One region of the Actinoplanes sp. NPDC023801 genome, then DNA from elsewhere that is predicted to be linked to it. Evidence: riboswitches for the same ligand, from Rfam matches in the RefSeq annotation. Region 1 holds a riboswitch; each other region holds the start of a gene.

Region 1 (10,451 bases):
TGTCAGTGCGACGGCTCCGGCCCCGACCACCATGCTGACGACGATGACCGCCAACGCCCACAGAGAAGCCCGATTCGCCGGCACGGCATCACCATATCGCCCGCCGTCGAACCCCTGCGCCCGCGGCGGGACAGCTGTACTTTTCGATCATTGGATATCGTCAGGGTTCCTAACAGCCACGGGGGCGCACATGTCTGCAGCTGGTCGTTTCGCCGCGGTCTCGGCATCCGAGCCGCCGACCGACACCAAGGTCCTCTTCCGCCGCGCGATCGTTCTCGGCGGCAGTGTCGCCGGGCTGATGGCGGCCCGCGTCCTCAGCGACCACGCCGACGAGGTCCTGATCATCGACCGCGACGACCAGGCGGCGTGCGTGATCCCGGACGACCGGATCGCCGCCGATCCCGTCACGGCGATCGGTCCGCGGCCCGGCGTGCCGCAGGGCAGCCAGGTGCACGCGCTGCTGCCGTCCGGCCAGATCCAGCTGGAACGCTGGTTCCCCGGGTTCACCGAGGAGGCGCTCAAAGCCGGCGCCGTGAACCCGCCGCCCGGCACGAACCGGTTCTACATGGACGGTGAACTCCGCGACGAGCCGCCGTCCGGTCCCGCGGCACAGGCTCTCATCTCCAGCCGGCCGTTCCTGGAGGCCCTGATCCGCAGCCGTGTGCTCGGGCGCGCGAATGTGCGTACCGCGAAGGGCCGGGCCGAAGGCCTGCTGCTGGAGGGCGGCGCCGTGACCGGTGTCCGGTTCGTCGCGGACGGCTCCGCGGCGCCGGTCGAGGAGCGGGCGGACTTCGTCGTGGACGCCACCGGCCGATCGAGCCGGCTCAGCGACTGGCTGGAGGCCGGCGGCTTCGTCCGGCCACCGATGCAGCGCATGGCGATCAAACTGAACTACGCGACCGCGCTGTTCCACCGGCCGGAGCAGGCCGACGTGTGGACGTGCATCTCGGTCGCCAATCCGGGGCCCGGCCGGACCGCACGGATCGGCGGGTTCACCCCGATCGAGGGTGGCCGCTGGACGGTGCTGGTGTCCGGTTACGCCGACGACCGGCCCGGCCGCACCGCCGACGAGTTCCGCCGGCGGTGCGTGCAGGACTTCCCCGCCGAGTTCGGTGCCGTCGCGACGGGTGCCGAGCCGGCCGGTGAGGTAGTCACCTATCACCAGGCGGACAGCCGCCGGCGCGACTTCCATCGGCTGCGCCGATTCCCGGCCCGGCTGGTCGCCGCCGGTGATGCGGTCGCTTCCTTCAACCCGGTGTACGGCCAGGGCATGACCTCCGCGATGTTGCACGCGTCGTGCCTGTCGAAGTACCTGCGCGGCGATCCCCGCCTGGACCGGCCGGCCCACTCGTACTTCGCCGACGTGAAGGTCGTGGTCGACGCCGCCTGGCAGATCTCCACCATGGCCGACCTGGCCCTGCCGCACGTCGACGGCCCGTACCCGCGCGGGTACCGGCTTCTGCAGTGGGCCAGCGGCCTGATTTTCAAGGCCTCGATGCGTGACCACACGGTCAGTCAGCGGCTCGGCCAGGTCACCACGATGCTCGCCCATCCGAGCGCGCTGGGCAGCCCCGGTTTCCTGCTGCGGGTGCTGGCCCGCGGCGCCCGCGCCTGAGAGCCTTACGACGTCCGGGCGACCGCCCCGTAACCCGTGGCCTCGGCCGGGGTGGGGCGGGGCCCGGGCTGCGGCCGCCAGTCGGAGACCGAGACGATGCCCGGCTCGAGCACGTCCAGGCCGTCGAAGAACCGGGAGACCTCCGCGAGAGTGCGGGGCGAGAAGACCGGCTTGATCTCCCTGTTGACCGCGTTCATGGCCGCGATCGTCTCCGGGTCCAGCGGGTCGAACGTGGCGTGCGACAGCACCAGGAAACTACCGGTGGGGAGTGCGGAGACCAGCCGGCGCACGATCTCGTACGGATCCTCGTGGTTCTCGACGAAGTGCAGCACCGCGACCATCAGCAGGGCGATCGGTTCCGAGAAGTCGAGGGTGCTGCGCAGTGCCGGGTCGTCGAGGATCGTCTCCGGCTTCCTCGCGTCGGCGTCGATGTAGGCGGTGGCGCCCTCCGGGGAGCTGTTCAGCAGGGCCCGCGCGTGCACGAGCACCAGCGGATCGTTGTCGACGTAAACGATCCGCGACTCGGGGGCGATCCGCTGCGCCACCTCGTGCACGTTGTCCGCGGTCGGCAGCCCGGTGCCGATGTCCAGGAACTGCCGCACACCCTCCTCGGCGGCGAGGAAGCGCACGGCCCGCTGCATGAAGGCCCGGTTCTCCCGTGCGGCGGTGCGGATGTGCGGGAAGACCGCGGCGATCGCCTCGGCCGCGTCCCGGTCGGCCTGGAAGTTGTCCTTGCCGCCGAGCCAGTAGTCGTACCGTCGCGCGGGGTGCGGCTTGGTCATGTCGAGGCGGGCCGCGAGGTCCGGGCTGTCGGTACTCACCGATGTCTCCCTGTCGTCCGTGACTGAGGCGGCAGAGTCTACGAGATCCGGTCACCTGTTGACCGAACGGAGGTGGATTTCTGCCGCCGGGCGTGATGACGTGAAGTGTGCCGCACATCGATCTTCCGCCGCTGCCCGGAATCGCCGGTCTGCTGGCCGGCTACCCGCAGACCGCCGGACCGCTCAACATGCTCGCCGAGACCCTGTTGCGGGGTCCCTCACCGCTCACCCCGGCGCAACGCGAGACCATCGCCGCGTACGTGTCGCGCCGTAACGAATGCACCTTCTGTGCCGAGACCCACGGTGCCGTGGCCCGGAAGCTCAGCTCGGGCGACGAATCCGGCCCCCTGATGAGCGCTCTGCTGGCCATCGCCGACAAGGTCCGCGTCGACGGCCGCTCGGTCACCGCCGGCGACATCGACCGGGCCCGGACGGCGGGAGCCGACGACCGCGCCGTCCACGACACCGTGCTCATCGCCGCGGCGTTCAGCATGTTCAATCGCTACGTCGACGGACTGGATACGCTCACCCCGGCCGATCCCGGTGATTACGAACGGCACGCCCACGCTCTCGCCGAGCACGGTTACCTGCGGCCGCCCGTCTGAAGCCGGTTCGCGCCCGGATCGAACGTCATGTCCCACCATCGGCTGCCGATGTTACTGACGAGGTGACTCTATCGGGAGGTGATGGTGGGCTCGGCGCGGATGGCCTCGTGGTGGCTGGTCGGGTTGCTCGCTGTCCTGCTGGCCGGCCTGTCGGGTTTCGCGGTGTCCGGAAGCTGGCGCCAGGCCGGCATCGTGGATCAGCTCGCCGACGACAGCGCCGACACCGATGCCTACCAGAACGCCGCCCAGCTGGTCAGCTGGGAGATGGCGCTGATCCAGGCGTCGCTGCGCGAACCCGGCGGTGAGGAGCGCGCTCAGGTTCCCGACGTTCATGAGCAGGCGCACCGGGCCATGGAACACATGGCCGAGGTCGACACCGACGACCCGCGGCTCACGTCCGCGCTCGTGCAGGCGCACCGCAGTCTGCGGCCGGACATCGCCTCCTACCTGAGGGCCCTGGATCTCGGCGACGTGGAGACCGCCGAGTCGACCCTGGAGGACTCGATCGAACCCGCCGCCACGACCATCATGTCGATGGTGCTGGCCAAGCAGCGGCAGCACCAGGCCGAGCACGCCGCCCGGCAGGCGGCCGGGCAGCGCGAGTCGCATCAGCTGCTGTGGCGCAACGGTCTGGCGTTCGTCGTCAGTCTGGCGGTGCTGCTGTTGTTCGGATACGCCGCGCGGGCGCACCGGCGTCAGGTGGAGGCCACCGCCGCCACGGACCCGCTGACCCTGCTGCCGAACCGTAACGCCTTCACCACCCGGACCTGCCGCACACTCGCCGAGGCCGCCAGCCACCGCCGCCGCAGGGACCGGGCCGGGCGGGGGCGGGTCACCGTGCTGGTGGCCAACCTCGACGGCTTCCGTGACGTCAACGAGCAGCTCGGCCACCGCACCGGCGACCTGCTGCTCACCCACGTCAGCCGGCGTCTGCGGGCCTCGGTCCGGGAGCACGACTTCGTCGCCCGGCTCGGCGGCGACGAGTTCGCCGTACTGCTGTACGACACCGATCCGGGCGCCGGCGAGGACGTCGCGGCCCGGCTGACCGGTGCCTTCGGCGACCCGTTCATCATCGACGATCTCACCATCGACCTCGAGGTCAGCATCGGCGCTGCCACGGCCGGGCCCGGGGAGGACGTGCCGACGGTGTTACGGCACGCCGACACCGCCATGAACCGTGCCAAGCGGGAGCACCTCGGATTCCGCCGGTTCGCCGCCGGCCACACCGACGACGACAGCAGTGCCCGGCTGACCCTGCTCGGTGACCTGCGCCGGGCCCTGGACACCGGCGACGAGATCACCCTCCACTACCAACCCAAGATCGATATCGGTACGGGTGAGCTGGCCGGAGTGGAAGCGCTCGCCCGCTGGTCCCACCCGGCCAAGGGGGCCATCTCGCCCGGCGAGTTCATCCCCGTGCTGGAAGCCACCACCCTGATCCACCGGTTCACCCACCAGGTGCTGACCCAGGCCCTGACGCAGGCACGCGAGTGGCTCGACGCCGGCCACCGGATCCCGGTCGCCGTCAATATCTCCACCCGGACCCTGCTGGACACCGCGTTCCCGGACCGGGTCGCCGCGCTCCTGCACGAGACCGGTGTCCCCGGCGACCAGCTGTGTATCGAGGTCACCGAGCACAGCATCATGAACGACCCCGGCACGGCGATCGAGACCCTGGAACGCATCCGCGCACTCGGCGTGAAGACCTCCATCGACGACTACGGGACCGGATACTCGTCGATGACGTACCTGCGGCTGCTGCCGCTCGACGAGCTCAAGATCGACCGGTCCTTCGTCAAGGACATCGCGACCGACCCCGGCAGCCTCGCCCTGGTGGCCTCCACCGCCGAGCTGGGGCACACCCTCGGTCTCCGGGTCGTGGCCGAGGGCATCGAGGACGAGGAGACGATGAACGCCCTGCGTGAGATCGGCTGCGACCTCGCGCAGGGGTACCACCTCGCCCGTCCCATGACGGCCGCCGCCCTGAGCGCCCTCATCGGGCGGCCCGCCACCGTGGCGGCGTGATCCGCCCTCGCCGGACAGCACCGGGCCCCCTCCGCAACGATGCCGCCCGTACCCGCCGACGTGGCCGGGTACGGGCGGCATCCGCTGTCCGGGTCAGACCAGGCGCCGGACGACGTAGCTCTTGCTCCAGATCTTCTGCTTGCTGACCGTCTTGCCGGTCCGCGGTGCCGACCACATCTTGCCGCCGCCGGCGTAGATGCCGGCGTGCGTGCCGCGCGAGCCCTTGCGGATGATGATCAGGTCACCCGGGCGCTTGTTCGACTTGGCCACGGCCTTGCCGTATCGCTGCTGCAGATTGGCCTTGTGCGGCAGCTTCTTGCCGGCTGCCTTCTTGTAGACGTAGAGCGTGAAGCCGGAGCAGTCGAACCGCTTGGGGCCGGCCGCGCCGAACTTGTACTTCTTGCCCTTGTGCCGGGCTGCCTCGGTCACGACCCGGGTGCCCGCCGCCTGTGCTTTGGCGGTGGCGATCCGGACGGTGACGGTGGCCCGGCTCATCGCGGCGCCGGTCTGGGGCAATGCCCAGGTGGCGGCGACGTTCGACGTCTGGGGGGCGGCGGTGGCCGCTCGTGGTGTGCCGAGTCCGCCGGTGAGAAGGCCGAGACCAACGGACAGGGCGACAGTGCCGGCTCCCAGGGTACGGGCGGGCCGGCTCGAGGTGCTTACGCGCACGGTGAAGTATTCCCTCCGGCACGCCTGCGAGGTTAGCTGTCGGATTCGGGCGCGAAGGTTTGCCCGGCCGCGGTAGCGGCTTCACCCCGAGGCCCTCCGGCCGGGCCGCCGCGGACGGCGTACCGGTCGAGGGCCGATGTGTGGTTCCCCCGTCCCTGCCCCCGATTGCCTCATGACTGGTCATGCGGTTCGTGCCGCCGGACCGGGGCAGGGCTCGGCGTGGTCCGTTCGGCACGACCGGCGAGCAGGTGCCCGCCGCTCATCCTTGATAGCGCGGCCCGTGACGGTGCCGGCCCGCCCCGCCGGTGACGCAGCGTAATTGGCATACCGGGGCATGTCCGGTTTGGAAGACCACTGCGAGGTTTATGGGAACGCTGTGCTCATCACCGGTTACTCCGTGGTGAGAATGATCTGTGAAAGGGAACACTGAAGACCCGAGCCGTCACTCCCTGTTCGCATACCCCCCGGGGGTTAAACGGCCTGTGACGCAACAGTCTCGGAGGCGGGAACCGCTCTGCCGGGCAGTACCAGCAGGACCGCGAGCACGAGCACGCCCCCGAGTGCCACCACGTTGCCGGCCTTGTCGATGGCGGACAGCCCGTCCAGATGCAGCACGTGCCAGAGGAAATGCTCGGCTCCGAAGATCAGCCACGCACCGCCCGCCACGCGCAGCGACGACGGGGTGGGCCGTCGCCACGCCCACACGCTGAGCACGAGCAGCGCCAGATAGAGGCCACCCACATCACGGACCAGGTGCTCGTTGTACGGCCCGAGGGACGACACCCAACGACGGCCCGGCGCCGGGAAATCCGTGTAGAAGGACAGCGGGAACGCCGCCGCCCAGACGCCGACGACCGCTGCCGAGATCGCCAGCAGCCCGATGGCCCATTGTTTCGCTCTGATCGTCATGGCTGTACGACGACACAGGCGGGTGATCCGTGACAGGGCCGCACCGCGCGGTAAATACCGGCGCCGGACGTCGGGCAGCGGCTACCGTGCCGCCATGGTCGACGCACACGAGCGATTCGTCCCCTCCGGGCCGCTGCGGATCTGGACCGAGCGGGCCGGGGATCCCGGGCTTCCGGCCGTTCTGATGATCATGGGGTCGGCCGCTCAGGGGATCAGCTGCCCCGATGCGCTGGTCGGCCGGCTGGTCGAGCGCGGGGTCCAGGTGATCCGATTCGACCATCGGGACACCGGGCGGTCCAGCGTCGTCGACTTCGACGCCCATCCGTACACGATCGGAGACATGGCGCGCGACTGTCTGGCCGTACTGGACGGTTACGGACTTGCGGCCGCCCATGTGGCCGGGGCCTCGCTGGGCGGTGTCATCGCACAGTGGCTGGGCGTGCACGCGCCGGACCGGGTGCGGTCCTTGACGGTGATGTCGAGCACGCCGATGGGTCGTGATCCGAGGCCGGCAACGACACGGGCGCAGGCCGGGCTGCCACCCGACCCCGATGATCTGCCGCCGCCGGCACCGGCGTTCCTGGCGCATCTGGCCGCCGGGCTACCACCGGGCGGGGAGTCCGATGTGGCCCTGTTCAAGGTCTTCAACGGGCCCGTCCGGCCGTACGACGAGCAGGCCGCCCGGGCGATGCTGGAGCTGGCGCTGTCACGGGCCACCGACCCGGCGGCCGCGGCCAACCACGACCGGGCCGCGTATGTGGACACCCCCGACCTGCACGCCCCACTGTCGTCCATCACCGCGCCGGCCACGATCGTCCACGGTGACCAGGACCCGGTGTTCCCGCTCCGTCACGGGCAGGCCCTGGCCGCCGCGATCCCGGGCGCGGTGCTGCAGATCGTGCCGGGAATGGGCCACGTCTTGACCTCACCCGGTCTGCCCGAGGAGGTAGCCGACCTGATCCGGCTCTGAACCGGCCGTCACGGGCATGGCCGCGCCGCCGCCGTCGCGGTATCGCACGGCCACGACGTCCTGGCGGCGCTGCTCGAGGTACCAGTCGCTGGTCTCGGTCAGGTCGATCGTGTGCCGCAGCGTTCCGGGCCGGCCCATCGGCAACTCGGCCAGCACCTCACCGCGCGGTGACACGATCAGGCTGGGGCAGTGCTGGTCGGGGTGCGGGATGTTGGCGGCCAGGACGAAACGCTGGTTCTCGGCGGCGCGGCTGATCAGGTGGCTGCGCCAGACGCCCGCCGGCTCCCGTGGATTGGCGGCGTTGGTGAGATAGGCGAAGAACCTCGCGCCGGAGGCGGCCAGGTGCTGCCACTGCTCGGGGAAACGAATCTCACGACACAGCTGTACGGCGGCAGTCACGCCGTTGATGTCGAAGGTCGGCAGGTGGTCACCCGGTCGCAGACGGTCCCGTTCGTTCATCGCCAGGTTGATCTTGCGGTAGACCCGGGGTGGGTTGCCGGGGGAGAGGTACAGGGCGGCGTTGTACCAGCCGTCGTCGCCGGGCAGCAGCGAGCCGCAGAGAAGGTGGACCCGATGCTCATCGGCGAGCCGTGCCGCCGCCGCGACGACCTCCCGCAATCGGTCCGGATCCGGCAGCACCAGATCGTCGCCGTAGCCGGACAGCGCACCCTCCGGGAGCAGGACCACCTCACCGGGCCGGCTGCCGGTGAGGACCTGCCGGAGCGCCGCCAGATTGGCGTCCATGTCCCACACGGCGGGCACCTGAGCGATCAAGACATCGAGCTGCACGGGAACATCCTGTCGTACCGGTGCACCACCCCTCGCGCACCGGAGGTGACCCGTCATCGGTCAGGAATGAAGAAGGGGAGGCCGCGGGATCTCCGTTAGCTTGATCGGGACGCTGTCGACGACGACGAAGGGGTGGACGGCAGTGAGCCCAGCCTCGAGATCCAGCAAGGACGCCCTCTCGGAGGCCGAGCGCGCCGCCGTCAAGGACCGCGCGGCGGAGGTGAGGTCGCAGGCACGCCGGTCGAAGAGCGCTGACAAGGCCGCGGCCGACGAACGACGCTCCCGGCGAGGGCAGCACGTTCACGGTACGGCTGGTTCGACGGGCCCGCGTGTCCGCGCGCCCGGCCGGCCGTGATCGGCGGGACTCAGGCCGCGGGATCGACGAGGATTTTGGGTCCCGGCCCCGCGGTCATGGAACGATCGCCGGCCAGCACCGCGGCGGCCGCCTCGAGAGGAACGGTCGCGGCGACGAGCGGACGCGGATCGACGGCCCCGGACGCGAACGCGGCGATCGCCGGGGCCAGGCCCGCGGAGGCGCCGAGAATCCCGACGGCGGTCACGTCCTTCAGCACCACGTCACGCGTGTCGATCAGGCTGGGAGTACCCGAGAGACCGATATAGACCACGCGACGACCGGGCTCCACCAGGCTCACCGCGAGTGCCGGCATCGACGGCGCGTTGGTGGCGTCCACCACGGCGTCCCAGGCCAGCTCCGGCAGGGAGTCGCGGGTCCAGGACCGTTCGAAACCCAGCGACCGGGCGAAGTCGAGCTCCTGGCCGAGCAGATGCACCTCGAGGCCCCGGCCCCGCGCAAGCATCGCTGTGAGCAGGCCGATCGTGCCGGTACCCAGGACGAGCAGCCGTTCACCGGGCGCCAGGCCGGCCGCGTCGACGCAGCGCTGCGCGTTCCCCGCCGGCTCGACCAGCGCGCCGGCGGTGGCGTCCACGGTGTCCGGCAGCCCGTGCAGGTAGGCGGCCGGGAACGCCAGCCACTCGGCCAGCGCGCCCGCGAGACCGTCCCGGATGCCCAGCTCGTGCCGATGCGGGCAGACATGGTGGCGACCGGCCCGGCAGCGAGGGCAGTGACCGCAACCGATCATCGTGTCGCCGGTGACCCGCCGGCCCGCCCAGGAGTCGTCCACGCCGGGGCCCACCGCACGGACCGTCCCCGACCATTCGTGACCGGGCCGCAGCGGATAGGACGAGACGCCGCTGTGCAGGTAGCTCATCTCGCCGGTGAACAGCTCCACATCGGTGCCGCACACCCCGGCCCGCTCCACCTGGACCACCACCTGGCCGGGGCCGGCGACCGGCACCGGGACCTGCCTGACCTCGGCCTTGCCGGGGCCGGTGAGCACCAACGCGCGCATCATGATCGCGATCCTAGGGCCTCAGACCCGGGCCTCCCGCGGTACGCGACCGGCCGCCAGCCCGGCCACGGCCTGCAGCACCCCCAGCGCGACGACCATGACGAGGGCGGCCCGCCACGCCCCGGTCCGCTCGGCCAGCACCCCGGCGGCGACCGGCCCGGCGGCGGCCAGCAGATAACCGAGCGACTGTGCCATCCCCGACAGCCGGGTGGTCTCGGCCGGCGTACGCCCGCCCAGGCTGATCAACGTCAGCGCCGTGACCAGCGCGGCGCCCTGTCCCAGCCCGGCGACTCCCGCCCACAGCACCGCCGCCCCGGGCGCCACCAGCAGTCCGCCCACCGCGACGATGACCGGAAGACTTGCCACGACCGCCCCCAGCGACCGGCGCTCCGGCTCCCGCAGCAGCACCGGAATCGCCAGGCCGCCGAGAATGCCCATCCCCTGGAACAGGAACAGGTGCACGCCGGCGGTCCGCTCCGGTACCCCATCGGCGATCTCGATCGTCGGCAGCCACGTCACCAGCACGTAGAAGCACGTCGACTGCAACCCCATGAACGCCGTGACCAGCCACGCCCGAGGCTGCCGCCACACCGCCACGTCACTCCGCGGCCCGCCCGGCTCGGCCGTCACCGGCCCTCCCGCCCGGGGGGTCCAGGCCGCCGCGACGACCAGCGCCAG
Region 2 (10,451 bases), on a different contig from region 1:
ACCAGGAGTCAGACCGCTGATCGTGGTGCTCACCGAGCAGCCCTTGCCGGGCGGCACCGGCTTCCACTCCGGCTCCGGCTGCGGACCGGTGACCAGCTCCTGGAGAACCGCCGCGACCCGGTAGTCGGACAGGCCCTGGGCCGGCCACTCCACGGTCAGCGCACCGGCCCCCGGCGTCACCTCGACCGGGATCATCACCGGCTCGGTACGCGGCCAGATCTTCGTACAGCTCGGATCCGGCGCCGGCATGGAGAGCGACACCTCGGGCGTCACCGCCGGCTTGCCGGTCGTCTCAGTCGGCGACGGCGTCGCCTTGCCCGCGTCCACCACGATCCACTGCCTCCCCTCGGCAGCCGTCGCGGACTCGCCGTCCGCCGGCCCGCCGAGGCCGAACGCCGCGCAGCCACTGAGCGACAGCGTTGCCGTCGCCAGCGCGAGCGCGATCCTGGTGTGCCGCATACGTCCCCCCGGTTCGGTGTCCCCTACCGATCGGCCCGCCGAAGCGGCTCCTTAGTTCGCCGAGGCGGCCGGGAGCAGCCGGTGCCCGGCCATCTCCAGCTCGCCGTCGTGCACGAGCACAGCGGTCTGCAGGCCGGAGTCGTCGCGCAGCACGACGGACTCCCCCTCCACCAGGTAGGTGCCCCGGGCCGCCTGACGCCGCCCGGACACCTCACCGGCGTACGTGCCGTCCCGGCGCAGCTGCAGCTTGACCGCACCGTCCTGGCTGCGCCACGCGCCGATGACGGCCGCGCCGGTCACCGCTGGTGGGTGGAGGGCACCCGGACCGGCGTACGAGCTCGTCGTACCGCCCAGGGCGATCGCGAGGATGGAGGCGGCGTCGAGCACGGTGAAGTCGACGCGGTGTTCACAGGTGGTGGCCATGGTCTCCGGCTCCGGAGGGGTCGGGGGTCGGCCTCTCCGGTCGGCAGCACCGGCTTGCGTCCCTGGACTTCTGAGTTGCAAAAGGGAGCGAACCGGTGCCCGCAAGGGTGCGGAGGGTCAGGCGGTGGCCTTCAGCGCCGCGGTGACCGCGACGGTGAACTTCTCCAGGTAGTCGTCCTCGATCGGCTGGCGGGCCACGGCCAGGCGCCAGTAGAGCGGGCCGAGGATCAGGTCGACGGCCACGTCCGGGTCGGTGCCCTCGGGAAGCTCGCCCCGGGCCACGGCCTGACCGATCAGCTTCTCCCCGACCGCCTGCTGATGGGTCCGCAGGGCCCGCTGCAACGTCTCCGCGATCTGCGGGTTGCGGGCCGCCTCGGCCATCAGGTCCGGGATGATCTGCGAGGCCATCCGGTGCTTGAGCGCCGTGCTGACGATCAGAAGGAGCAGTGCGAGGTCGCCGGAGAAACTTCCGGTGTCCGGAAGTGGAACCTTCCGTTCGGCGACAGCCGAGATTATCTCCATTACCATCTCGAGCTTGTTGCTCCATCGACGGTAGATCGCGGTCTTGCCGACGCCGGCACGACGGGCCACCGCTTCGATGGACAGCCTGCCGTAACCCACCTCCGCCAGCTCGCTCATGACCGCGTTACGGATCGCCACGGTGATGTCGCCTCGGAGCACCGCCGCTCCGGCAGGTGCGCGCTTGATTGTCGCCACACAGTCACTATAGCGCTACGACGTAACGGTTGCGTTCCGCCGTTTGGTCAGCTACCGTCACAGCCACGTCGATACGAACCCGTTCCATCGGCACGGCCGGGAGCCTGTCATGCTGCTTCTGTGTCCTCGCATCAGGCATCGGATCCCGCCGCGCCCGAAGGGCCGACCAGATCGGAGCACCACCCCATGACAGAGACGGCGGTCGCCTCGGCCGACGCCGGGCTCTCCCTCAAGGAGCTGGCCCGGCGTAACGGCCTGAGCGCCTCCGGACGGCTTCCCAGCCTCCCGGAGTACACCCGGCAGCTCTGGGCCTACCGGCACTTCATCGCAGCCCATGCCAGCGCCAAGATGACCTCGGCACTCGGCAACACCAAGCTGGGCGCGGTGTGGCAGGTGCTGACGCCGATCATCAACGCCGCGGTCTACTACGTGATCTTCGGCTTGGTGCTCCAGGCCGACCGCGGCATGGACAACTTCATCGCGTACCTGTGTGTCGGGGTCTTCGTCTTCCAGTTCACCCAGTCGGTGGTCCAGACCGGGCAGAACACCATCGTCGGCAACCTGGGCCTGATCCGGGCGTTGCACTTCCCACGGGCCAGCCTGCCGCTGTCCGCCGTAGTGGTCGAGACCCGGAACTTCATCGTCGCCCTCGTCGTGCTGATGGGCATCGTGCTGGTGACCGGGGAGCCGCTCACCCTCGAGTGGCTGCTCGTCCTGCCGGCCCTGCTCCTGCAGTCGGTCTTCAACACCGGCCTGGGCCTGTTCATGGCGCGCTACGGCTCCAAGTTCCGCGACATCCGCCAGCTGGTCCCGTTCATCATGCGGTTCTGGCTGTACGGCTCGGCCGTGCTCTACCCGGTGACCATGTTCCGGAACGTGCTGTCCGGCTGGCAGCTCCAGGTGGTCGAGGCGAACCCGATGCTGATCTTCATCGAGCTGATGCGCCACGCGCTGCTCGAGGGCGCACCCCTGGCCAACCCTCCAGCCGTGCTGTGGATCCAGGCGACGCTCTGGGCGGCTGTCGTCGGCATCGGCGGTTACGTCTACTTCTGGCGCGGAGAGAAGGGTTACGGCCGTGGCTGACAACGAGCGCGTCCCCACCGTCGTCGCCGACGACGCCCACATCATCTACAAGATCCACCAGGCCGGGGCGGGCAGCACCAGCCCGGTCGCCAGCTTCAAGCGTCTCGCCACCCGCGGCAAGAACGCGAACATCCGCGAGGTGCACGCGGTCAAGGGCGTCAGCTTCGTCGCCTACAAGGGCGAGGCGATCGGCCTGATCGGCACCAACGGCTCGGGCAAGTCGACGCTGCTGCGGGCGGTGGCCGGGCTCCTGCCGGTGTCCCGTGGCGCGATCTACGCGGCCGGGCAGCCCTCGCTGCTGGGCGTCAACGCGGCCCTGATGAACGAGCTGCCCGGTGACCGCAACGTCGAGCTGGGCTGCCTCGCGATGGGTATGACGCCGGCCGAGGTGAAGGCCCGCAAGGACGAGATCATCGAGTTCTCCGGCATCAACGACAAGGGCGACTTCTCCACCCTGCCGATGCGGACCTACTCGTCCGGCATGTCGGCCCGCCTGCGGTTCTCCATCGCCGCCGCGAAGAAGCACGACGTGCTGCTGATCGACGAGGCGCTGGCCACCGGTGACGCCAAGTTCCGCAAGCGCAGCGAGGAGCGGGTCCGCCAGCTTCGCCGCGAGGCCGGCACGGTCTTCCTGGTCAGCCACAGCGAGCAGTCGATCCGGGACACCTGTGAGCGGTGCATCTGGCTGGAGGCCGGCGAGATCCGCGCCGACGGCCCGACCGCCGATGTGATGAAGGAGTACGAGGCCTTCTCCCGCCGGTAGGCGACCTCATACGAATGGCGCGCCCCGCTGGGTCAGCGGTGCGCGCCATTCGTGTGCGCTGCTAGTTGACCGACAGATGCACGTGGTTGGTGTGGTCGCTGGACGGGTCGCCGCCCGCCCCGCTGTACGACTTCCAGCCACTGCTCGGCAGCCAGATCCGGCGGTACCAGATCACGTAGAGCACGTTGAGATCGTCGGCGTTGTTGATGAAGTAGTTCGCCAGCCGATCGCCGTACGTCTTGTCGGCTCCGGTGGCATCCCCGCCGAACGTGCCCTTCTCGGACGAGAAGTCGCAGGCCCGGCCCTTGGGGTGCTCACCGCTGTTCTGGGTGCGCCAGCACTTGGTGAACCGGGTGAACCCGTCGGCACGGGCCTCCTTGTAGGCGTGCAGGAGGGTCGGGGTGACGCAGCCGCCCGTCCCGGTCGGGTCGGTCTCGCTGCAACCGCCGCCCCCCGGGCCCGGCGCCGCGTCGGCGCTGCCGCCGCCGTCGGACGATGAACCGGCGTCGTCACCCTGGTTCGCGGCCTTCAGCGCGGCCTCGGCCTGCTGCTTCTGCTTCGCCATCACGGTGACCTGCTTCTGCTGGTCCTTGATGGCGATGTCGATCGCGCTCTTGGCCTTCTGCTGGGTTTCCCGGGTGGTCTTCAGATCCTGGATCGCGCGGTTCTGGTCGGCCGCGACGACGGCCAGTGTCTCGGCCTTGTCCAGGAAGCCCTCGGGGCTGCTGGAGTTGATCAGAGCGGCCATCGGGCCGGCCCGGCCGGTGGCGTACGCCTGGGCCGCCATCTCGTCCAGCGCCTGCTGCTGCGGGCCCAGGGCGGCGTCCAGCCGCTTGAGCTCGGCGGTCAGCTTGGCCTGCTGCTCCTTGGACGTCTTCAGCTTGGCCTTGGCCTCGACGAAGCCCTTGGAGGCCTTCTCGAGCTTGTCGATCAGGGAGGCGGATCCGCCCTCACCGTCGTCACCTGAGTCGCCGGGGGCGGCGAACAACCGGGGGGCCGCGGTGGCCGGCGTCGGGGCAACGGCCAGTCCGCACGCGGCGACGAGCAGCGCCAGCAACGCCGCTAATCGCCGCGCAGTGTTCTGCTGCACAGGCATTTCCTTCCGTCGGCCGCCGGCCGGGTTAGCTGACGGGTTCGGGACGAAGGAAATCCCTACCGCTGTGCGCGGATTCACCCCGGGAATGCGGCTTGTTCACGACCTGCCCCGAGCTTCGCTCCCGGCGGGTCGGTGACGGCGTCCGCACCGTCGCGAATAAGTCACATCATTGGATCCCCGGCTCGCCATTTACGGCGATTAGGCGGCGGCACCCATACGGGAACCGCACCGACCATACCTACTCGATCGACAGATCGACAGTTCTCGCACAGCTGGCAATGACCCCGACACGAACGGTGACAGAATTACGGAAAGTCGTTGATCGGTAACACTTTTCGCCGTTCCTCGGGTCTGATCCACGGCGATATCTCGGGTAAGCTGACCGCCGGTCCTGCCAGGACGGCACCGCCCCCGAGTTGCCGGCAGGCCGCCGCCCAATCGCCGAAAGGCGAGCCGGGGAACCAGGTCACTGGGGTGTATCCGCAGTTTGCGGTAGGGATTGCTTCCGTCCCGAACCCGTCAGCTAACTCGGTCGGCGGTGACACGGAAGGAACTGTTGATGACCGCAAGTCCCCGCCGGTGGCTGATTCTTGCCCTGGCACCGCTGGCGGCTGCCGTGATGCTCATGGCGCCCTCGTCTCCGGCCTCGGCCGAGCCCGGCGGTTCCTCGACCACTGCTCAAGAGCAGGAGCAGGATGACGACGCGCTTCTCTCCGATGTGATCGAATCCACAAACCGGCGATATGTCGCTGCCAAGGCGGCCGTGGAGAAGTCCACGAAGACGCAGACGCAGCTGGCCAATCAGATCAAGCAGGCCGAGGCCCGGCGCAACGCGCTGATCCCTGAGGTCGATCAGATCGCCAAGCAGCAGTACATGACGGGCAATCTCAGCACCGTCAGCTACCTGCTGAAATCGAACTCGTCGACCAACTTCATGGAGAAGGCGGTCTCGCTCGAGGAGATCAACCGGCTGCACGACGCCAAGTTGAACGAACTCAACCAGGCCGTCCGGACCATCACTGAGAGCAAGAAGCGTCTCGATGCCGAGGTCAAGCAGCAGCAGCAGGACGCCGCGCTGATGAAGAAGCAGAAGGACCAGGCCGCGGACGCGTTCGCGCTGGTCGGTGGCAAGGGTGTCACCAAGGGCTTCGTGGTTGCCGACTCGCCGGACGCGGCTCCGGCGCCGCGCAACTCCAGCGGCGGCTTCTCCTCCGAGGGCTGCACCGAGAAGGACCCCACCACCGGCGGCTGTGTGACCAAGCGCACCCTGCACATGTACAAGGAGACCAAGAAGGCCGGCTTCAACATGTTCGTCGGTTGCTACCGGCCCGGTGGCCCCTACGAACACCCGAAGGGCCGGGCCTGCGACTGGTCCCTTCAGAAGAGCGGCTTCTCCAGCTACGACACGGACAAGGAATTCAAGTACGGCAACGACTTGATGGCGTTCCTGGTTCGTAACGGCGACCGGCTCGGCATCTACTACGTGATCTGGAATCGGAAGATCTGGTTCCCGGCCAACGGCTGGAGCGACTACCACGGGGCCAGTGCGCACACTGACCACGTACACGTCTCCATGCTTTAACGGCAGACAGCGAGAAGGCCCGCCCCCGGGAAGGGGGCGGGCCTTCTTTCGTCCGTGCTCAGTGCACCGCGCGACGCACCGGCGCCCGCCCGTGCGGCTGAGCCGGTGCCGGGCCGGCCGGCACCCCGGCCGGGATCGGCATGGTCACCGGGCGTACCTGGGTCACCTCCAGCTCCTTGCCGTGATGCAGCAGGGTGAGGCGGGCCTGGCCGCCACCGTTGCGCAGCGAGTACGTGACCTCGTCGGAGGTCACGTTCACGCGCAGCCGCAGGCCGCGCCAGAGCAGCGAGAACTCCAGGTTGTTGATGCGGCTGGGCAGGCGCGGGGCGAAGCTCAGCTGACCGTTGAAGTCACGCATGCCACCGAGGCCGGCGACCAGCGAGATCCAGGTACCGGCCAGGGACGCCACGTGGACGCCGTCCCGGGCGTTCTGGTGCAGGTCGTGCAGGTCCATCAGGGCGGCCTCGCCCAGGTAGTCGTGGGCCAGCTCGAGGTGCCCGGTCTCGGCCGCCAGAACGGCCTGGATGCAGGCGGAGAGCGACGAATCCCGTACGGTCCGGGCGTCGTAGTAGGCGAAGTTGCGTGCCTTCTCCTCGGGCGTGAACGCGTCACCCCGGATGTACATCGCCATGACCAGGTCGGCCTGCTTGATCACCTGCTTGCGGTACAGGTCGAAGTACGGGAAGTTCAGCAGCAGCGGGTACCCCTCCGGCGGGGTGTTCTCGAAGTCCCACTCCTGGAGCCGGGTGAAGCCCTCGCACTGCTGGTGGACGCCGAGCTCCTTGTCGTACGGGATGTGCACGGCAGCCGCCGCGTCCCGCCACGACGCCGCCTCCTCGTCGTCCACACCCAGCCTGCGGGCCAGGTCGGGGTGCCGCTTGCAGGCCTCGACCGCGGTCATCAGGTTCTGCTGGGCCATCAGGTTGGTGTAGATGTTGTCGTTCACCACGGCGGTGTACTCGTCCGGCCCGGTCACGCCGTCGATGTGGAAGCGCCCGTGCCGGTCGTGGTGCCCCAGCGAACGCCACAGCCGTGCGGTCTCCACCAGCAGCTCCAGGCCGACCTCCCGCTCGAAGTCGTAGTCGCCGGTGGCCTGCACGTAACGACGGACCGCATCGGCGATGTCGGCCGCGATGTGGAACCCTGCCGTGCCGGCCGGCCAGTAGCCGGAGCACTCCTGGCCGCGGATGGTCCGCCACGGGAACGCGGCGCCCTGCAGGCCGAGTGTCTGCGCCCGCTCCCGCGCCAGGTCAAGCGTCGAGTGCCGCCAGCGCAGCACGTCGGCCGCCGCGGAGGGCTGGGTGTAGGTCAGGGCCGGCAGCACGAACGTCTCGGCGTCCCAGAACGTGTGACCGTCGTAGCCCGGCCCGGTGAGGCCCTTGGAGCCGATCGGGCGCTGTTCGGCCCGGGCGCCGGCCTGCAGCGTGTGGAACAGCCCGAAGCGGACCGCCTGCTGCACCTCCGGGTCGCCCTCCACCTTGACGTCGGAGTGGTCCCAGAACGCGTCCAGGTAGTCCCGCTGCTGCTGGACCAGGCCCTCCCAGCCGTCCAGGCGGGCGCTGGCGAGGGCCGCGCCGACCTGGTCACGCAGTGCGGGCAGTGAGCGGATGCTGGACCAGCCGTACGCCGCGAGCTTGACGACCCGCAGCTTCTGGCCGGGCTCCAGGCGGCAGGCCACCGTGGTGCGCAACCAGTCGGGGTGGCCCTCGGTGGTGATGGCGTGCCGGCCCGGCGTCTCCGCCGAGTGCTCCATGGCCGCGGCCATCCGCAGGTCACTGGCCTTGGTGCGGTGGACCAGGATGCCGCCGGTGGGCTGCTCCAGCATCTCCTCGCCCTGCAACGGGCGGTCCAGCACCGCGGCCACCCGCGGGTCCTTGCTCATCGGCGGCAGCTGCTCGTTGGCGACCAGCTCCGACTGCAGGATCAGCCGGGCGGAGGTGTCCAGCGGCTCGACCTCGTAGAGGAACGCCACGATGGCCCGCTGGGTGAACGAGACCAGCCGCACGGTCCGTACCCGGACGCCCTGCCCTGACGGGGACACCCACTCGACGACCCGTTCCAGGGTGCCGGCCCGCAGGTCGAGGCAGCGTTCGTGGGAGAGCAGCTCGCCGTACCGGACGTCGAACGGCTCGTCGTTGACCAGCAGACGCATCAGCTTGGCGTTGGTGACGTTGACCATGGTCTGGCCGGACTCGGGGAAGCCGTACCCCGCCTCGGCGTGCGGCAGCGGCCGCAGCTCGTAGAACGAGTTCAGATAGCTGCCCGGCAGGCCGTGCGGCTCACCCTCGTCCAGGTTCCCGCGTATCCCGATGTGGCCGTTGGAGAGCGCGAACACCGACTCTGACTGGGCCAGCAGGTCCAGGTCCAGCCGGGTCTCCCGGATATGCCAGGGGTCGACGGGGTAGGCCCGTTCACGGATCACGGTCGTGCCTCTCGATGACTGAATTGCAGAGGAGGTCTTACTGCGTGAGGAGCTCGGACAGGTCGGTGACGACCACGTCGGCGCCGTGTTCGCGCAGCGCCTCGGCCTGACCCACCCGGTCCACGCCGATCACGATGCCGAACCCGCCGGCCCGGCCGGCGGCGACGCCCGCCTGTGCGTCCTCGAAGACGGCGCAGTTCGCCGGGTCGAGGCCGAGCAGCTCGGCGCCCTTCAGGAACGTGTCGGGTGCGGGCTTGCCGGGCAGACCCAGCTCACGCGCGACGACACCGTCCACGCGGGCCTCCAGGAGGTCGGCGATCCCGGCCGCCTCCAGGACGTCCTTACAGTTGGCGCTCGCCGACACGACCGCCCGGCGTAGACCGGCGGCGTGTGCGGCCTTCAGGTACTCCACCGATCCGGGGTAGACCTGGACGGCGCCTTCTTTGATCTTCTCTAGCACGAGCAGGTTCTTGCTTTTGCCGATGCCGTTGACGGTCTCCCGATCGGGGGTGTCGTCGGGGTCGCCCTCGGGAAGGAGGATGCCTCGCGAGGCCAGGAAGGTCCGGACCCCGTCGGCACGTTGCCGGCCGTCGACGTATCGGTGGTAGTCGGCGGCCGGGTCGAATGGCACGTACGGCTGTCCGTGCTGTTCGGCCCATGATTGCAGGAACGCGTCGAACGTCTGTTTCCACGCAGCGTTGTGCACCAGCGCGGTCTGCGTCAACACGCCATCAAGATCGAATAAGCAAGCGGTCACCTGTGAGGGAAGTCCGAGCACGCGCCCAATGTAGCCGGACCCGATCCCGCGCGAGAGCCGAAGGGCGCCTTCACATTTCCACGATGGTTTACAAGTAGTTCAAGCTGCGGAATTCAAGATGATCCGCAGTCCGATCGAGGTGCCGATGGGCCCGGTGGCCGTCGTGACCTCGTCGCACAACTGGTGCGCCAGCCACAGCCCGCGCCCGCCGACCTCGAACGCCTCCGGGGTGCGCAGGCCGTCCAGATAGGCACCGGGGATGCCGGGGCCGGAGTCGGTCACCACGCACCACACCGAACCGTCCTCGATCTTCAGGACGACCCGGCCGTTGCCGTCGGCGTGCAGCACCACATTAGTGATCACCTCGTTGACGGCCAGCACGAACCCGTCCTGGCGGTCACCGGCCAGCCCGGCAGCGTGGAGCAGGCGGGTTATCTCGTGCCGCAGCAGGGTGATGTCGTCCGGGCCGAAGGAGCGGTCCAGCAGCACCGGCCACTCCCGCGGCGGGGCGGCATCGGCCGTCGGCTCCCCGTCGAGAGCCGAACGTACGCTCTGGCCGATCCTGTCCTCCACCGTGGTGCAGCCTACGCGCTGAGACCGGCCGGTGGCGGGAGGCCTCGTCGAACGCGCCCGGAAGTGGCGCCGCGCGAACGGTCAGCGCCAGCCGACATCGATGCGGTCCCCGCGCTGGTCGAAGAAGTGCAGGGCCTCCATCCGGACCGAGACGGCAAGCGGGTGTCCCGAGCCGACCTGCGGGTACGGCGCGAGCCGCACGGCGAGCTCGGCGGGCTTGCGGTGATGCCGCCCGGGGTCGGTGGCCACCCCACCCTGACCCTCGGAGGCCACATTGTCCGGGCTGCCCGGGCGGGCCAGTCGCTGCAGGGCCCCGCCCAGCCGCTTGAACGCGCCGCCACCGCTGCGTCCGTCGTCGGTGACCGCGGCGCCGATCTCGTCCACCACGATGGCCGTGGCGCCGACGTCGAGGTACGCCAGCGACTCGTGCCCGTGGTGCTCCAGGTACCGGATGCGGCCCTGGAAGACGTGACCCTGCGTGTCCGGGGTGACCGGGGTCAGCGCCTCGGCACGGATACCAACCACGATCCGCTCGCCGTGGTACCGGGCCACGGCTCGCGCCCGCGGGTCGGCCCA
Region 3 (10,451 bases), on a different contig from region 1:
GCCGAGGCGAGGTTGGTGGTCCGGCCGTCGTCGAGCAGGATCCGGCCGGCCTTGTTGGCGGCCTTGAGCTGCAGGGCCGCGTCACTGCCGGGCCGGGCCACGTCGGTGGGGATCCGGGCCGGGGCGTTGCCGGCGGCCAGGACGATCTCGCCGTACCGGTTGGTGTTGTAGACGTCGGAGACGGTGTACGCGCCGACCGGGGCGACCAGCATGCCCTCGGCGGACTCCCGGGCCTCGTCGCTCAGCGGCAGGGCCAGCGCGACCGGGGCGGGCAGCGCGGCGCCGGTCGAGCAGACCTGCACATCGGCCTTCGTGCCGATGGTGATCTGGGTCAGCGCGTTGTACTCGCTCACCGTGCCGGTGACCCGGATCAGGTCGCCGATCGCGACCACCGGGTGGTTCGCGGCGGTCGGGGTCAGGTGGACGAAGATGCCGTCGGACGCGGTACCCGCGGTGACCGGGCGGTCGCCGCCGGTGCCGGCCGTCTGGAGGTAGACACCGTTGTAGCCACCGGTGCGGTGGTCGGCGGTGACGACGCCCTCGACGGTGACGACCGAGCCGGCCAGGCCGGTCGCCGTGCCGGTGCCCTGCACCTGGGCGATCGTGTGGGTGGCCGCCGTGGCGCATCCGGTGCCGGGCTCCTCCGGTTCCTCCGGCTCCTCCGGGGTGGTGGCGGTGTTCAGCTTGCCGAAGCTGTTCGCCGCCGCGGCCTGCCAGACACCGTTGACCTTCTGCAGCGAGTGACCGACAGGTGTGGTGTCCGGCTCGGACACCCCGATGTCGATGCTCGTGGCGCCCGCAGCGGGACCGTTGGTCGCGGTCAGGGCGCCCTCGTAGCTGAGGAACTCGGCGACCGAGCCGTCCGGCTTCACGAGCGCGACAGCGTCCGGCGAGCCGTTCTGCAGACCGTTGATGGTGTACGTCTGCACACCGGCGGCCGGGATGACGCCGCTGAGCGTGGTGATCGGCGTGTAGGTGGCGCCGTTACTGCCGTTGTAGAGGTAAAGCTGCCAGCCACTGAGGTCGTACCCGACGGGGGCCTCGATCTCAACGGCCTCGCCGCTGTCGGTGCCCGTGTTGTCGTAGTGGATCTCGCTGATGAACGGGGCGTCCGCGGCAGCGGAGACAGGGCCGGTGAGACTGAGGCCGAGCGTGGTCGCCAGGACAGCGGCACCCAGAGCACGGAGACCCGCAGGGGTTCTCGGTACGGGGCGGAAGCGTCCGGCGTCATCCACGCTGCGTATGTAGGAACGCATCGAGGTTGACCCTCCGAAGGAAGTTGATCCGCCGCAGCGTAGATATCGCTGGTGACGAATGATTCTCAGTAAGGTAACGGAAAGGCAATGACCGGCGGTCGGGAACGCGGATTTTCCCGCCGCATATTGTTCGCTTTTGTGCGGTAACTCAATCGCCAGCGGACCGGCAACCTTAGGGAAATGACGCTGACCAGCGACGATGCCATCAGCATCACGGGAAAGTCCGTCTTGTTCCCCAAACCACGGAAGCGACGTAAAGCCTGGATTGCGGCCTGAGCTGGGCTCACAGTCATGGTTTCGGGACTATTTCGCAACCACCGGCGGCGGAATCGATTCCGAAGCGAAGACCCGAGACCGCCTGAGGCTTTTGTCCGGTTAGCCGGAAATAAGGAAACCATAAGGGCATCCCTGACGATCACCGGATGGGCCATGCCGCAAGATGTCAGGATGCAGAGTTCCAAGGTACGGGCCGCGGTGATCTTCGGAGGCCGGAGCTCGGAGCACGAGGTGTCGTGCCGCTCGGCCGCGTCGGTGTTCCGTTTCCTCGACCGATCCCGGTACGAGGTCGTACCGATCCGCATCGCCCGGGACGGCCGCTGGCAGGTCGGGACGGACACCGGCCCGCAGACCGCAGACGCCATCGTGTCCGGCGCGGGCCTCGCCGACGAGGACGTCTCGCCGCTGGTCAGCATCACCGCCGCGCTGGATGCGCTGAAGTCCGTCGACGTCGTCTTCCCCTGCCTGCACGGCCCGTACGGCGAGGACGGGACCATCCAGGCGCTGCTCGACCTGGCCGGTGTCCCGTACGTCGGCAGCGGCGTGCTGGCCAGCGCCGCGTCGATGGACAAGGAGTTCACCAAGAAACTCGTCGCCGCGGAGGGCATCGCCGTGGCCGACGGTGTGGTGCTGCGCGACGGTGACGGCGACCTCGCCCCCGCCGACCGTGACCGGCTCGGCCTGCCGGTCTTCGTGAAACCGGCGCGCAGCGGCTCCAGTGTCGGCGTCTCCCGGGTCGACGACTGGGACGATCTGCCCCGCGCGGTCGCCCACGCGAAGGAGCACGACAGCAAGGTGCTGGTCGAAGCCGCGATCGTGGGCCGCGAGATCGACCTGGCGGTGCTGCAGCGCCCGGACGGTGTGGTCGAGGTCGGTCCGGCCCTGGAGATCAACCTCAAGGGCTCCGAGGGCTTCTTCGACTTCGACGCGAAGTACACCTCCGGCCTGGCCCAGTTCACCATTCCCGCCGAGATCGACCCCGGTCACCGCGACCAGCTCGCCGACGCCGCGCGCCGGATCTTCGAGATCCTGGGCTGCGCGGGCCTGCTGCGGGTCGACTTCTTCCTCGCCGAGGTCGACGGGACAGCGGTTCCGGTGCTCAACGAGGTCAACACGATGCCCGGCTTCACCGAGCTGTCCCAGTTCCCCCAGATGTGGCGGGCGGCCGGAGTCGACTATTCACAACTGCTCGACCGACTGATGGACACCGCGCTGAACGGCGCGAATCGGTCGTGATGCCGGCGGCCATGACCCGGGCGCTGATCGATCTCGACGCGATCGGGCACAACACCCGGCTCCTGGCCCGCGCCGCGGCGGGTGCGGGACTGATGGCCGTGGTCAAGGCCGACGGCTTCGGCCACGGCGCGGTCCGGGTCGCCGAGGCGACACTCGCCCACGGCGCGTCCTGGCTCGGCGTCACCTCCCTGCGGGAAGCGCTGGAACTGCGGTCGGCCGGGCTCACGGCGCCGATCCTGATGTGGTTGTACGCCCCGTTCGAGTCGATGGACGACGCCCTGCTCGCCGATGTCGACGTGTCGGCCTCCTCGGTCGAGGCCCTGGAGGCTCTCGGCCGGGCGGCCAAACGGGTGGGCCGGCCGGCGTCGGTGCACCTGAAGGCCGACACCGGTCTGTCCCGCGGCGGCGCCACCGAGGCGGAGTGGCCCGAGCTGATCGAGAAGGCCGTACGCCTCCGGACCGCGGGCCTGGTCGAGATCCGTGCCGTGTGGTCGCATCTGGCCCACGCCGAGGACCTGGCCGACCCGGGCCTGCACCGGCAGCTGGCGACGTTCGAGCGGGTCCGTGCCAAGGCCCGTTCCGCGGACGTCAGCCCGCCTCTGATCCATCTGGCCAACTCGGCGGCGGCCCTGCACCTGCCGGCGGCCCACTTCGATCTGGTCCGGCCCGGCATCGCCCTCTACGGCGTCGAACCGGTACCCGGGAAGACCTTCGGGCTGCGTCCGGCCATGACCCTGGAGTCGACGGTCATCCTGACCAAGCGGGTCGGCCCGGGCACGGGGGTGTCCTACGGCCCCGAGCACGTCACCGACCGGGACACCACGCTCGCCCTGGTCCCGGCCGGCTATGCCGACGGCGTCCCGCGGCGCACCGGCGGGCGGGGCTGGGTGTCGATCGGCGGGATGCGCTGCCCGATCGTCGGCCGGGTCGCCATGGACCAGGTGGTGGTCGACGTCGGTGACCACCCGGTGGTGGCCGGCGACCGGGTGGTGATCTTCGGTTCCGGGGAGGGAGGGGAGCCGACCGTCGCCGAGTGGGCCGTGTGGGCGGAGACGAACCCGCACGAGATCCTCACCGGCATCGGCACGCGGGTGCCGCGGTTCCATTACTCGGTGGAGTCACCGAACGAGACCTCGACCCGCAACCCGTCCCGGCCGGTGGAGTGCGCGGAGATGACCCCGTCGTGAGCCCGGGTGATCGCCCGCACGATGGCGAGGCCGAGGCCGGCGCCACCGCTGTGGTCGATCCGTGTCCCGGAGAGGCGGCGGAACGGCTCGAACAGTCCGACGACCGCCTCCTTCGGGACGTCGTCGCCGGTGTTGACGACGGTCAGCGCGGGGCGCGCACCGACCGTCACCTCGATCGTGCCGCCGGCCCTGTTGTACTTGACGGCGTTCTGGATCAGGTTGGTGACCAGGCGTTCGAGTAGCACCCGCTCGCCGCGGACCACTCTCGGCGCGAGCGAGCGGATGATCGTCACCTCGGCCTCGGCGGCCCGCGCCTCGTGATCGTCGAGAATGGAGCCGACGATCGTGTCCAGTCGCAGCGGTACCCGTGCGGTCAGGCCGCGGTCGCATTCACTGAGCACGAGCAGCCCCTCGATCAGGCGTTCGTTGCGCTCGTTGGTCTGCAGCAGCTGCGCCGTGACCAGGTCCAGTTTGTCCGGTGTGGTGGCGCGCCCGAGGCCGACCTCGATCAGGGTGCGCTGCACGGCCAGCGGGGTACGCAACTCGTGCGCCGCGTTGGCCGCGAAGTGCCGCTGCGACTCGTACCCCATCGCGATCCGGTCCATCATCGTGTCGATGGCGCGGGACAGTACGACGATCTCGTCGTCACCGTCGCCGGGGTTGATCCGGTATCCGAGGTTCTGCGGCCCGACACTCGTGATCGCCGGCACCAGCTGGCGGAACGGCTGGAGCGTCCAGCGTGCCGCGGTCCGGGCCACCACGAGCAGGGCCAGGAAGGTCACCACGAGCGCCGCCATGATCTGCCAGCCGTCGTGCCGGGCGACCGCCTCGCAGACCGCGGAGCGTTCGGGGCCCGGTCCGCACACCACCGCTCCGGCGGTCCGCAGCCGGCGCAGCAGCACCTCCAGGAGGCCCGGCGCCGTGACGCCGGCCAGGAAGGCGGTCGCGCAGACGACCATGGCCCGCCGGCTCGGGGCGAGCACCCGTCACCGTCCCAGCCGGTAACCCACGCGCGGCACGGTGTGGATGACCGGCGGCTCGCCGAGCTTCTTGCGCAACGTCATGATCGTGACGCGGACCGAGTTGGTGAACGGGTCGGCGTTCTCGTCCCAGGCCTGTTCGAGCAGTTCCTCGGCGCTGACGACCTGTCCGCCGGCGCGCAGGAGCACCCGGAGCACGGCGAACTCCTTCGGCGTGAGGTTGAGGGTCAGCCCGTCCCGTGAGGCGAAGTGCCGGGTCGTGTCGAGCAGCACCCCGTCCTGTTCCAGCACCGGTTTCAGCGGCGCCGCCGAACGCCGGGCCAGCGCCTGCACCCGGGCCACCAGCTCGGCGAACGCGAACGGCTTGGTCAGGTAGTCGTCGGCGCCGAGGCCGAGCCCTTCGACCCGGTCGCGGATCCCGGCGGCGGCGGTCAGCAGGAGCAGGCGCGTCGCGGTGCCCGAGTCGACGGCCCGGGTGCACACCTCGTCGCCGGTGACGCCCGGCATGTCGCGGTCCAGGATCGCCACGTCGTACCGATTGACGCTCATGCGCTGTAACGCACTGTCACCGTCGTAGACGACGTCGACCGCCATCGCGAACTGCCGTAGCCCGTCCGCCACGGTGTCGGCGAGGATCCGCTCGTCATCTGCCACCAACACCCGCACGTTGTGTAACCCCCGTCGATGGCAGCACTGATCCGGCAGCCACGATAACGACCCGGAGGCAACCCGGCGGTATCCATCGCGTGGCCACGATCACCGGCGTCTCGTTTTCTTTACTCATTCCAGAAAAGCAGTGCAGACTTCACGCCGGCTGATCGCTCGCTACCCGGAGGACTCCGACTCGCAGGACTGGTGGCCCGCCGACTTCGGCCACTACGGCCGCTCATGATCCGGATGGCGTGGCACAGCGCCGGCACCTACCGGACCTTCGACGGCCGCGGCGGCGGAGGCTCCGGCGAGCAGCGCTTCGCACCGGGACATCCGTGACACGTTCGGCCGGATGGGCATGAACGACGAGGAGACCGTGGCGCTCATCGCCGGCGGCCACACCTTCGGCAAGACCCACGGCACCGGCCCGCACGGCGTCTTCACCGGCACCCCGGGCGTGCTGACCAACGACTTCTTCGTCAACCTGCTCGACCTCGGCATCACCTGGTCGGCGACCGACCCCGACGGTGAGACCTTCGAGGGCCGTGACCGCCGGACCAGTGAGGTCAGGTGGACCGCCACCCGGGCCGACCTGATCTTCGGGTCGAACTCGGTGCTGCGCGCGCAGGCCGAGGTCCACGGCAGCGACGACGCCAAGGAGAAGCTGGTCACCGACTTCGTCAAGGCGCGGGTCAAGGTCGCGAACCTGGACCGTTTCGACCTCGCCTGATCAACCGCCGGTTCTTGCCGGGGCCCGGGTCGGCCGCGCCGATCCGGGCCCCGGCTGCTGGTACCCTCAGCAACGTCGGGCTCGTAGCTCAGTGGATAGAGCAACCGCCTCCTAAGCGGTAGGTCGCGCGTTCAAATCGCGCCGGGCCCACTTCTGCACTTCTAAAGCTTCAAGCGCTGCCCCACCCGCAGGTGGTGCGGGCTGTGCAGGACGTGCGCGTTCGTCCGGTAAAGGGCTCGCCACCCACCCCGGACGTCGTGCCGCGCCGCGATCCGGGCCAGCGTGTCGCCACGCCGGACGACGTAGGTGCCGCCGGAGGCCCTTGTCGTCCGGTTCGACGACACCGACCGCACACTGCCGCGGGACGCCGCCTTGAACGCGTTGCGCCGGCCGCAGTGCGGCCACGCTCCCAGTCCCTGACCGCGCAGCACCCGTTCGGCGATCTGGATCTGTTCGGACCTGGTGGCCCGGTTCGCGGTGCTCGCGTACCTCGTACCGCCGTAGGCCCGCCACGTGCTCCGGCTGAACTGCAGTCCCCCGTAGTAGCCGTTCCCGGTGTTGATGCTCCAGTTGCCCCCGGACTCGCATCGTGCGATGGCATCCCAGTTGATCGAGGCAGCCGCCGGTTCGGCGGGCCCGGCCAGGGCCACACTTCCGGCGAGGCTCGCGGCCATCAGGCCGACCGCGCGGTGGAGCTGCTGACGAATCTGAACCATGAGCTTTTCCTCCACGCCTACGAGGTCAGCTGTCGGGTTCGGGCAGAGGTGCCCGGCCGCCGTCGGCGGCTTCACCCCGAGGCGCCGTAGCGCCGAGGAACTCTTGGGTCCCCCGCTCCATGCCTGGGTTTCGTTGAACCGTGGCCGACGGCTGGACTCGGCGTTTCCGGCCACGGTGCCCGCCTTCTCGCGGGCTGCGACTTGCCGCGCTCCGAGGTAACGCGAGACGCGGCAATGGAGTTGTAAGTCACAAATTAGCGGCTTTGATCTTCCTTTGTGTGGATATTGCGCTGGTTTCGGCGCGGCGCACCGGGTTCCCAACCCTCCACCGAGGGTGCACAATCGGCAGCCATGAGCGAGCTCGCGAGCGAATCATCCGGCACGGACGATCAACCGCAGGAATTTGACGTGATCGTTTACGGCGCCTCGGGTTTCGTCGGCGCGCTCGTGGCGCGGCACCTCACCGGACACGCGCCGGAGGGCACCCGGATCGCATTGGCCGGTCGATCCGCGGAGAAACTCGAGCGTCTGGGACTGAACCTGCCCGTCGTGATCGCCGACGCGGACGACGAGCAGGCGCTGACCACGATGGCCGCCCGCACCCGCGTGGTGGTGACCACCGTCGGGCCGTACGCGAAGTACGGCAAGCTGCTGGCCCGCGTCTGCGCCGAAACCGGCACCGACTACGTGGACCTCACCGGTGAGGTGCTCTTCGCACGGGACAGCATCGACGAGAACCATGAGACCGCCCGGCGCACCGGAGCCCGGATCGTGCACTCCTGCGGCTTCGACTCGATTCCGTCCGACATCGGAGTGCACGTCCTGCATGCGCAGGTGGCGGCGGACGGCGAAGGCGAACTCACCGACACCACACTGGTCGTCACCCACCTGCGCGGCGGTTTCAGCGGCGGCACCATCGACTCGATGCGCCACCAGGTCGACGTGATGAAGAAGGACTCCCGGCTGCGGCGGATCGGTGCCAGCCCGTACTCGCTCAGCCCCGACCGCGGGTCCGAGCCGGACCTCGGCCGCCAGCCGGACATGCCCAGCATGCCGGCCTCGGATGTGGACCCCGGTCTCCGCGGCCACCTCGCGCCGTTCGTGATGGCGTCCTACAACACCCGGGTCGTCCGGCGCAGCAACGCGCTGCGCGGCTGGGCGTACGGCCGCCGGTTCCGCTATCGCGAGGTGATGCGGGTCAAGAACGCGTTCGCCGCCGCGGCCCTCAAGACCGCACTGAGCGCCCTGGTCGTCGGCTTCGCGGTGCCGCCGCTGCGGTTCGTCCTGGATCGTGTCCTGCCGGCACCGGGCGCCGGGCCGAGCGAGGACGTCCAGCGCAACGGACACTTCACCATGGACATCGTCACGACGACGACAACCGGGGCACGCTACCGGGCGCGGGTCAAGGCCAAGGGCGATCCGGGGTACGCCGCGACGGCCGTCATGCTCGGCGAATCCGCTCTGGCGCTGGTGTTCGACCGCGATCGGCTGCCGAAGATCGGCGGTGGCGTGCTCACTCCGGCGACCGGCATCGGCGACGCACTCGTCGACCGGCTGCGCGCCGCCGGACTGGAGATCACCGCCCAGCGGATCTAGCCCGGGCCACCACGTGGAAGACGTGCCAATGCTTCGGGCCGCTGAACGCGGCGCCGGGCCCAGTGCTCGTCCGCGCCCATCGGTGCCGACATGGTGCGATTTTGCCGCCCGAAAGGGTGTCCGTGATCCGACCGGTTGACGGTAAGGAATCGTGCAGGCTTTCCGGCCGGTCGCCACTAGCACCAAAGCCGGTCTTACCGGCACGATTGGAAAGGTGACCATCAGCCCGCTGCCCTACCCGCTGAGGCTGGCGGGCCCCGGCGTCGTGCTGCGGGAATGGCGTGGGGAAGATCTCGACGACCTGGTCGCGCTGCTCGACGAGCCGGACATCGCCCGCTGGACGCTGATGCCCTCCCCGTTCGACGTCGAGGCGGGGCTCGCCTATCTGCGGCGTGCCCATCAGGGCCGCATCGGCGGCAGCCGCATCCAACTGGCGATCACCGCGGACGGTGGCCGGCCGCTCGGCGAGGTGCTGCTCTTCAACGTCCGTTCCGGGCTGCCCGAGGCCGAGCTGGGCTACCTGGTCGGCCGGCCCTTTCGTCGCCGGGGTCTGGCGTCGGCCGCGCTGTCGCTGCTCACCGGGTACGCCTTCGACACGCTCCGGCTGCGACGGCTGCTGCTGCGGATCGACCGGGGTAACTCGGCGAGCACTTCGGTGGCCCGCCGGTGCGGTTACCGTCCGGCCGCCGAGCCGCCCATCGAGCAGGACGGGCCGTACGGGCCGGCCACCCTGGACACCTGGGAACACCTGGAAAGCCGGTCCGACCCGCAGGATGATCGCCGCAAAAACGTCGCCTCCCGGCGGTACGGTCGGCGGTGACCACGGAGGGAGTGCCGATGATCGACGTGGATCGCGCACGCGTGATGGCGTACCGGATCGCCGCACAGGGCCTGGCCGACCGCTCCGGCGACCGCCCCGGTGACCTGCCCCTGCTCGACCTCGGCGTGCAGGAGTACACCCCCGACTCGACGCGGGTCGCGCTGGCCGCCCGCACCACCGCCGAACCGGACGACGACCGTCTGGTCACCGTCTGGGCCGCGCGTGGTGCGCCGCACCTGCACCGCCGCTCCGACCTCGCCGATCTGACCGGGCAGCTGTGGCCGGTCAGCGACGACGACGCGGCGGCCCGGATCAGGAGCGCCCAGATCCCCGACGCTGCCCGGCTCGGTGTCCGGGCCTTCACCGCGACCGCCGAGGCGTTCCGCGAGGTCCTCACCGGGCCCATCCCGCGCGGTGCGGCGAGCACCGAGGTCAGCCGGCGGGTGCCGGCCGAGCTGACGTACGACTGCAGGTCCTGCGGGGCCCGTCACGTGGCCGGGAACGTGTGGCAGCACGCCGGTCTGGCCGGTGGTGTGGAGGTGCTCTCCCGCGGGAAGGACGCGGCCATCGGCCCGCTGCCCGATCCACCGCCGATCCCGGCCGCCAACCGTGGCGTCGACCGGCTGATCGGGACATACCTGCGTTTCCTCGGGCCGGCCGGTCCGGCCGAGGTGGCGAAATACCTGGGCAGCACCACCACGGTGATCAAAACGGTGTGGCCGGCCGAGGGCCTCACCGAGGTCCGGGTGGACGGCCGTCGCGCCTGGCTGCCCGACACGGCCGTCGATCTGCTCGAGTCGGCGCCGGCGCCACGCGGGGTGCGCTGGCTGCCGGCGATGGACCCGCTGCTGCAGGCCCGGGACCGGGACCTGCTGGTGCCGGACCGGGAACGGCAGAAGGCGGTGTGGCGGATTCTCGGCAATCCGGGGGTGCTGCTCGTCGACGGCGAGATCAACGGGGTGTGGCGGGCGAAGATGTCCGGGCGTAAACGGGTCGACCTCAC

Evidence for each region. Region 1 has a riboswitch for cyclic di-AMP ahead of AB0G04_RS35835 (C40 family peptidase). Riboswitches for the same ligand answer to the same signal wherever they lie in the genome.
Region 2: another riboswitch for cyclic di-AMP. It lies ahead of AB0G04_RS21545 (hypothetical protein); the one in region 1 lies ahead of AB0G04_RS35835 (C40 family peptidase).
Region 3: another riboswitch for cyclic di-AMP. It lies ahead of AB0G04_RS17830 (transglycosylase family protein); the one in region 1 lies ahead of AB0G04_RS35835 (C40 family peptidase).

What each region holds. Positions count from the first base shown of each region.
Region 1 covers NZ_JBFAAI010000030.1:5,736-16,186, reverse strand. Annotated here, with positions in the region: gene AB0G04_RS35860 (PQQ-binding-like beta-propeller repeat protein) at 1-84, opposite strand, end outside; gene AB0G04_RS35855 (FAD-dependent monooxygenase) at 191-1,615, shown strand; gene AB0G04_RS35850 (SAM-dependent methyltransferase) at 1,621-2,436, opposite strand; gene AB0G04_RS35845 (carboxymuconolactone decarboxylase) at 2,544-3,041, shown strand; gene AB0G04_RS35840 (bifunctional diguanylate cyclase/phosphodiesterase) at 3,123-5,066, shown strand; gene AB0G04_RS35835 (C40 family peptidase) at 5,160-5,735, opposite strand; cyclic di-AMP (ydaO/yuaA leader) riboswitch at 5,742-5,865, opposite strand; gene AB0G04_RS35830 (hypothetical protein) at 6,207-6,644, opposite strand; gene AB0G04_RS35825 (alpha/beta hydrolase) at 6,739-7,614, shown strand; gene AB0G04_RS35820 (carbon-nitrogen hydrolase family protein) at 7,570-8,403, opposite strand; partial or broken gene AB0G04_RS35815 (DUF1801 domain-containing protein) at 8,546-8,680, shown strand; gene AB0G04_RS35810 (alcohol dehydrogenase catalytic domain-containing protein) at 8,769-9,776, opposite strand; gene AB0G04_RS35805 (MFS transporter) at 9,795-10,451, opposite strand, start outside.
Region 2 covers NZ_JBFAAI010000011.1:216,590-227,040, reverse strand. Annotated here, with positions in the region: gene AB0G04_RS21575 (hypothetical protein) at 1-459, opposite strand, end outside; gene AB0G04_RS21570 (Atu4866 domain-containing protein) at 511-882, opposite strand; gene AB0G04_RS21565 (TetR/AcrR family transcriptional regulator) at 1,000-1,599, opposite strand; gene AB0G04_RS21560 (ABC transporter permease) at 1,786-2,682, shown strand; gene AB0G04_RS21555 (ABC transporter ATP-binding protein) at 2,675-3,445, shown strand; gene AB0G04_RS21550 (hypothetical protein) at 3,507-4,541, opposite strand; cyclic di-AMP (ydaO/yuaA leader) riboswitch at 4,540-4,756, opposite strand; cyclic di-AMP (ydaO/yuaA leader) riboswitch at 4,963-5,096, shown strand; gene AB0G04_RS21545 (hypothetical protein) at 5,101-6,123, shown strand; gene AB0G04_RS21540 (glycoside hydrolase family 65 protein) at 6,182-8,545, opposite strand; gene AB0G04_RS21535 (beta-phosphoglucomutase family hydrolase) at 8,583-9,323, opposite strand; gene AB0G04_RS21530 (ATP-binding protein) at 9,402-9,875, opposite strand; gene AB0G04_RS21525 (ABC transporter ATP-binding protein) at 9,957-10,451, opposite strand, start outside.
Region 3 covers NZ_JBFAAI010000008.1:252,746-263,196, forward strand. Annotated here, with positions in the region: gene AB0G04_RS17795 (ExeM/NucH family extracellular endonuclease) at 1-1,256, opposite strand, end outside; gene AB0G04_RS17800 (D-alanine--D-alanine ligase family protein) at 1,704-2,768, shown strand; gene alr (alanine racemase) at 2,780-3,955, shown strand; gene AB0G04_RS17810 (ATP-binding protein) at 3,874-4,938, opposite strand; gene AB0G04_RS17815 (response regulator transcription factor) at 4,942-5,601, opposite strand; gene AB0G04_RS17820 (peroxidase family protein) at 5,918-6,316, shown strand; tRNA gene AB0G04_RS17825 (tRNA-Arg) at 6,394-6,466, shown strand; gene AB0G04_RS17830 (transglycosylase family protein) at 6,478-7,032, opposite strand; cyclic di-AMP (ydaO/yuaA leader) riboswitch at 7,032-7,205, opposite strand; gene AB0G04_RS17835 (saccharopine dehydrogenase NADP-binding domain-containing protein) at 7,441-8,628, shown strand; gene AB0G04_RS17840 (GNAT family N-acetyltransferase) at 8,843-9,448, shown strand; gene AB0G04_RS17845 (crosslink repair DNA glycosylase YcaQ family protein) at 9,466-10,451, shown strand, end outside.